DNA from 3 places in the Streptomyces sp. NPDC045470 genome. Region 3 is predicted to be linked to each of the others. Evidence: predicted binding sites of a transcription regulator. Region 3 holds the regulator's gene; each other region holds the start of a gene.
The links. Region 3 encodes HrcA, which represses chaperone genes, less so after heat shock. Its sites were predicted from a motif close to TTNGCACTCNGNNNNNCNGAGTGCNAA; they were not measured.

Region 1: a site for HrcA is predicted at 991-1,017, ahead of groL (chaperonin GroEL). Genes of this name have one in related genera too.
Region 2: a site for HrcA is predicted at 900-926, ahead of groES (co-chaperone GroES). Genes of this name have one in related genera too.

The regions. Positions count from the first base shown of each region.
Region 1 covers NZ_JBEZAN010000017.1:131,380-133,647, forward strand. Annotated here, with positions in the region: gene groL (chaperonin GroEL) at 1-839, opposite strand, end outside; gene AB0A97_RS33280 (cold-shock protein) at 1,214-1,417, opposite strand; gene AB0A97_RS33285 (MoaD/ThiS family protein) at 1,857-2,135, opposite strand.
Region 2 covers NZ_JBEZAN010000004.1:232,347-234,614, forward strand. Annotated here, with positions in the region: gene AB0A97_RS15410 (response regulator transcription factor) at 1-449, opposite strand, end outside; gene groES (co-chaperone GroES) at 1,073-1,381, shown strand; gene groL (chaperonin GroEL) at 1,485-2,268, shown strand, end outside.
Region 3 covers NZ_JBEZAN010000001.1:940,245-942,512, forward strand. Annotated here, with positions in the region: gene dnaJ (molecular chaperone DnaJ) at 1-446, opposite strand, end outside; gene hrcA (heat-inducible transcriptional repressor HrcA) at 447-1,463, opposite strand; gene AB0A97_RS04145 (MBL fold metallo-hydrolase) at 1,716-2,268, shown strand, end outside.

The DNA.
Region 1 (2,268 bases), on a different contig from region 3:
CCGAAGCCCGGGGCCTTGACGGCGACGGACTTGAAGGTGCCGCGGATCTTGTTGACGACCAGGGTCGACAGGGCCTCGCCCTCGACGTCCTCGGCGATGATCAGCAGCGGCTTGCCCGACTGCATGACCTTCTCCAGCAGCGGAAGGAGGTCCTTCACGTTGGAGATCTTCGAGTTGACGATGAGGATGTACGGGTCGTCGAGCGACGCCTCCATACGCTCCATGTCGGTGGCGAAGTACGCCGAGATGTAGCCCTTGTCGAAGCGCATACCCTCGGTGAGCTCCAGCTCCAGACCGAAGGTCTGGGACTCCTCGACGGTGATGACGCCTTCCTTGCCGACCTTGTCCATGGCCTCGGCGATCAGCTCGCCGATCTGGGTGTCGGCGGCGGAGATGGAGGCGGTCGAAGCGATCTGCTCCTTGGTCTCCACGTCCTTGGCCTGCTCCAGCAGGGCGGCGGAGACGGCCTCGACGGCGCGCTCGATGCCGCGCTTGAGGGCCATCGGGTTGGCGCCGGCGGCCACGTTGCGCAGGCCCTCGCGGACCAGGGCCTGGGCCAGGACGGTCGCGGTCGTCGTGCCGTCACCGGCGACGTCGTCCGTCTTCTTCGCGACCTCCTTGACCAGCTCGGCGCCGATCTTCTCGTACGGGTCCTCGAGCTCGATCTCCTTGGCGATGGACACACCATCGTTGGTGATCGTGGGGGCGCCCCACTTCTTCTCGAGGACGACGTTGCGGCCCTTGGGGCCAAGGGTGACCTTGACGGCGTCGGCGAGCTGGTTCATCCCGCGCTCGAGACCGCGCCGTGCCTCCTCGTCGAACGCGATGATCTTGGCCATGTGAAGTGGTCCTCCCGGACTGGGGGTCCCCCCGGACTGCGTCTGGGGGAGGGTGGATACTCCGGACCGCGCTGGCGCCCGCGACGGACGGTTCGTGAGCTGGTGGTTCCTTGCCCCACCTGCCCGCGGACCTCACCGAGTCGGTCCTTAGCTGTCACTCTCACTCGTAGAGTGCTAACGCAATGATTAGCACTCGACCCATGAGAGTGCAAGCGGCTTGGCGGGAGCCATCCCCATGGGGGGCGGGTGCCAAACCAGGCGCGGGCGGACGACCCGCCCTCCCCCGGGACACTCCCGCCCGACCCACCCAAACACAGAAGGCCCGCGCCCCCACAGGGGACGCGGACCTTCGTACGCAGCAGTCGGTCGGCGCTTCAGCCGGCCACGCGGACCATGTCCGCCTGCGGCCCTTTCTGGCCCTGCGAGATCTCGAACTCGACCCGCTGACCCTCCTCAAGGGTGCGGTAACCGTCCATCTGGATCGCGCTGTAGTGGACGAATACATCCGCACCACCGTCGACCGCGATGAAGCCGTACCCCTTCTCCGCGTTGAACCACTTGACGGTGCCCTGAGCCATGCCTAACTCCCCTATTACTGGCCCTTGCACAGGACCGCACTCCGCGGACCCGGGTCAGACCTCACCCCCCGACAGGAGGGGGTGTGCGCCGGAACGCGTCGACCGCCGCTGAATGTATCTGTCCAACTGCCCAGCGCAACAGGTCAGTCGGACGAGAATTCTTCTCGCGAACAATCGCAAATATACGGAGAAAAGCCCATACGGCAGGGCAAGTCGGGCCGGGCAAAGCTCACCAACACGACAAATCATGTCCACACTTCGCGCACAACTTGCCGGGCTCTCATATGCGTTCGGCACGCGCTGGACGAGGAATCACCCCAACTGTATCGCCTTTAACAACACGGAATCGCCCCGTCCGCTTCGTGGCGGACAGGGCGATTCCAGCCGTCGGGCCGGGGAAGGGCCGAAAAAGATCGTTACGGCGTCCCGGGCGACCGGCTCAGCAGCCGCCGGCCACCGCCGGGATGATCGAGACGCCCGCGCCGTCCGGCGTCGGCGTCGCCAGGCCCTGCTCGAAGCGCACGTCGTCGTCGTTGACGTAGACGTTCACGAAGCGCCGCAGCTTGCCGGTGTCGTCCAGGACGCGGGCCGCGATGCCGGCGTGGTTCTGCTCCAGGTTCTGGATGACCTCGGAGAGGGTCGCCCCCTCGGCGGGGACCTCGGCCTGACCGCCGGTGTAGGTGCGCAGGATGGTCGGGATGCGGACGTTGACGCTCATGGTGTTCTGCCTTCCAGCTCGCGGGAGGAGTGCGTAAGGGCGGCGGGCGTACCGGTGGCCGCGGGCGCGGACGGAGGTACGCCGGCGCGTGTCGTGGTGTGCGGACGCGTGCCGGTGTGTGCCGACGCGTACG
Region 2 (2,268 bases), on a different contig from region 3:
TCGATGTCCGTGTCACCGCGGCGACAGCGCCGGGCATCGGCGTCCAGAGTGAGATCACCGCTCTGCAGCGTCCGGGGCCGCTCGGCGGCCCGCCCACGCCGGGTGAGCGCCCGCAGCCGGGCCAGCAGCACAACGAACGAAAACGGCTTGGTCAGATAATCGTCGGCGCCCGCGTCCAGCCCTTCGGCCACGTCGTACTCGCCGTCCTTGGCGGTCAGCATCAGCACAGGCGTCCAGTCGTCCCGGCGCCGCAGCCGCCCACAGATCTCGTACCCGCTGGGCCCCGGCAGCATCACATCCAGCACGATCGCGTCGTACACCCCCGCCAACGCGAGCTCCAGCCCCCGATGCCCGTCCCGGGCCACATCCACCCAGTGCCCCTCAGCAGCCAGCCCCCGCCGCAAGGAGTCGGCGAGCCCCTCTTCATCCTCCACGACCAGTATGTGCATGAACTCATTGTCCCGGTTCCGCCCTATTCCCGACAGGACGGACCGGAGGACCGCAGCAGTGGCGCCCACACCACGTGAGCCTCTCCGCCAGTCGAGCGCGCACCAGAACAATCGTTCTTTCCCACCCCCACAGACCTGGGCTCGCCAATCCGACCGGAGGGGGCGGGTAGGGGACCGTCCCCGCGGGCAGTCCGGACACTGGCCCACGTATCCGATGCACCTCAGCTAAAGGACGCCGTGGGGAGCTAAAGGATGCCTTGGGGGTACCCCCGGCCGAAGGCTGGGGGAGAGTTGGCCCCCTACGCGCCCCCGCCGCTCCCACAACGAACCCCGTCCGAGCCCAGGTCACCCCACAACCCCCGCGCGAAGCGCAACCCAGGATTGCCAAGCCCCCCACCTGGGCAAGGTGCCCCACGAGCAGCCCCCCCGAAGAGACGCGCCGAAGGCGCATTGGCACTCCGCTTGACCGAGTGCTAACCGCGTCATAGTCTCGGCTCTGGCACTCTCCACCGGGGAGTGCCAAACACAGCGACGGGCAGGTCCGGCACCCGCGACGACGGATCGACCTGGTCGCCACCTCAGACAGTTAACCCCGTGAGATCTCCGAAGGGGGAGGTCGGATCGTGACGACCGCCAGCTCCAAGGTTGCCATCAAGCCGCTCGAGGACCGCATCGTGGTCCAGCCGCTCGACGCCGAGCAGACCACGGCTTCGGGCCTGGTCATTCCCGACACCGCGAAGGAGAAGCCCCAGGAGGGCGCCGTCCTCGCCGTGGGTCCGGGCCGCTTCGAGAACGGCGAGCGCCTGCCGCTCGACGTCCAGGTGGGTGACGTCGTTCTCTACAGCAAGTACGGCGGCACCGAGGTGAAGTACAACGGCGACGAGTACCTCGTCCTCTCGGCGCGCGACGTGCTCGCGATCATCGAGAAGTAATTCACCGAAGATTGCCTAGTTCTGCGCCCCTGGTTCCCGCGTCTAAACAACCGGTATCCCGGGGCGCAGTTCGTTGCAGAGAACGACTAAGGACACGTAACTCATGGCGAAGATCCTGAAGTTCGACGAGGACGCCCGTCGCGCCCTTGAGCGCGGCGTCAACAAGCTTGCCGACACCGTGAAGGTGACGATCGGCCCCAAGGGCCGCAACGTCGTCATCGACAAGAAGTTCGGCGCCCCGACCATCACCAACGACGGTGTGACCATCGCCCGTGAGGTCGAGGTCGACGACCCGTACGAGAACCTCGGCGCGCAGCTGGTGAAGGAGGTGGCGACCAAGACCAACGACATCGCTGGTGACGGCACCACCACCGCCACCGTGCTGGCGCAGGCGCTGGTCCGTGAGGGCCTGCGCAACGTCGCCGCGGGTGCTTCCCCGGCCGCCCTGAAGAAGGGCATCGACGCCGCGGTCAAGGCCGTGTCCGAGGACCTCCTCGCGACCGCCCGCCCGATCGACGAGAAGTCCGACATCGCGGCCGTCGCCGGTCTGTCCGCGCAGGACAAGCAGGTCGGCGAGCTGATCGCCGAGGCGATGGACAAGGTCGGCAAGGACGGTGTGATCACCGTCGAGGAGTCCAACACCTTCGGTCTGGAGCTGGACTTCACCGAGGGCATGGCCTTCGACAAGGGCTACCTCTCGCCGTACATGGTCACCGACCAGGAGCGGATGGAAGCGGTCCTGGAGGACCCGTACATCCTCATCCACCAGGGCAAGATCGGCTCGATCCAGGACCTGCTGCCGCTGCTGGAGAAGGTCATCCAGGCCGGCTCCTCCAAGCCGCTGCTGATCATCGCCGAGGACGTCGAGGGCGAGGCCCTGTCGACCC
Region 3 (2,268 bases):
TCTCCCGAACAGGTCGTACAGACGACGGCGGTGTCCACCTGGATGTCCTTGGTGGTCCCGAAGGCCGCCTCGTCCAGTTCGACGTCCAGCCGGATCATGGCGTCCTGGCCGCGCCGCGTGCGGGACCGGGGTCCGCGCTGCGAGGCCGTGCCGAAGAACGCGTCCATGATGTCGGAGAAGTTGCCGAAGCCCGCGCCGAAGCCGCCGGCCCCGCCGCCGCCACCCGCCTGCGAGAGGGGGTCGCCGCCCAGGTCGTAGACCTGCTTCTTCTGCGGGTCCGACAGCACCTCGTAAGCGGCGTTGATCTCCTTGAACCGCTCCTGGGTCTTCGGATCCGGGTTCACATCCGGGTGCAGCTCGCGGGCCAGCCGCCGGAAAGCCTTCTTGATCTCGTCCTGCGAGGCATCGCGTCGTACGCCCAGGACCGCGTAATAGTCCGTGGCCACTTACGACTCCGCGAGGATCTGTCCGACGTAACGTGCCACTGCGCGTACCGCTCCCATCGTTCCGGGGTAGTCCATGCGGGTCGGTCCGACCACGCCGAGTTTGGCGACTGCCTCGTCGCCCGAACCGTAACCGACCGCGACGACCGATGTGGACGTCAGGCCCTCATGGGCATTCTCATGCCCGATGCGTACGGTCATGCCGGAGTCCTTGGCCTCCCCCAGCAGTTTGAGGAGCACCACCTGCTCCTCCAGTGCCTCCAGCACCGGCCGGATGGTCAGTGGGAAATCGTGCCCGAAGCGCGTGAGATTGGCGGTGCCGCCGATCATCAGCCGCTCTTCGGTCTCCTCCACCAGAGTCTCCAGCAACACGGACAGCACTGTCGAGACCGTGCCCCGGTCCTCCTGCTCGAAGGACTCCGGGAGATCCTGCACGAGCTGCGGCACGTCCGTGAACCGCCGCCCCACCACGCGGCTGTTCAGCCGCGCCCGCAGGTCCGCCAAGGAGGTCTCGCCGAACGGCGCCGGGCAGTCCACCATGCGCTGCTCTACCCGGCCGGTGTCCGTGATCAGCACCAGCATCAGCCGGGCCGGCGCCAGCGACAGCAGTTCCACGTGCCGCACCGTGGACCGGGTCAGCGACGGGTACTGCACGACGGCGACCTGCCGCGTCAGTTGCGCCAGCAGCCGTACCGTACGGCCCACGACGTCGTCCAGGTCGACGGCGCCGTCCAGGAAGTTCTGGATGGCGCGCCGCTCGGGGCTGGACAGCGGCTTGACGCCGGCCAGCTTGTCGACGAAGAGGCGGTAGCCCTTGTCCGTCGGGATGCGCCCGGCGCTCGTGTGCGGCTGGGCGATGAAGCCCTCGTCCTCCAGCGCGGCCATGTCGTTGCGGACCGTGGCGGGTGAGACACCGAGCTGGTGCCGCTGGGTCAGCGCCTTGGAGCCGACCGGCTCCTCGGTCCCGACATAGTCCTGGACGATGGCGCGCAGCACTTCGAGTCTGCGTTCACTGAGCATCGCGCACACCTCCAGTCCGGCCGTGTCACCGGCGCGCGGCCGGGTTCTTCCGGGTCGTCTTCCCTGGCACTCATCAGGGCCGAGTGCCAGACCCTGACCAAGTGTACGGCCGGGTCGCACGGGCAGGGCAAGGGCGGCGGTACCGGAGTCGTGCTCCGGGCTCCCGCGAAATGCGTACCCCGTATGCCGCCGGGCATCCGGAACCTCCCGGTCCGGCGGGCAACGCTATCGCGATACGGCTAGCGTCTCGGTATGCGTACGACTTGGGAAGAGGCCGGGTGGGAACGGCTCGGCGCGGGCGTCGGCCGGCGCCGGATGCCCGGCTGGGACGAGACGGCCGGCGCCGTCGTCGGCTCGTCCGGCGTGCTGATCGTCGACACCGGCGCGACGCTCCGGGACGGCGCCGAGCTGCGCCGGCAGCTACGCGGCATCACGGGGCGGAACGTGACACATGTCGCGCTGACCCATCCCCATTTCGATCATGTGCTGGGCACCGCGGCCTTCGCGGGCGTCCAGGTCTTCGGCGCGGCCGGGCTCGACGAGTTCCTGCCGCGGGCCCAGGACGACCTGCGGCGCGACGCGGTGTCGCACGGCGTGGACCCGGACGCCGCCGCGGAGGCCGCCGACCTGCTCGTGCCCCCGCACCACCTCGTCTCCGGCGAACGCACCGTCGACCTCGGCGACCGGCAGGTCCTGCTCGCCAACGTCGGCCCCGGCCACACCGCGCACGACCTGGTCGTCCTGGTCCCCGGCACGCACGGCTCGCCCGAGGTCGTCTTCTGCGGCGACCTGGTCGAGGAGTCCG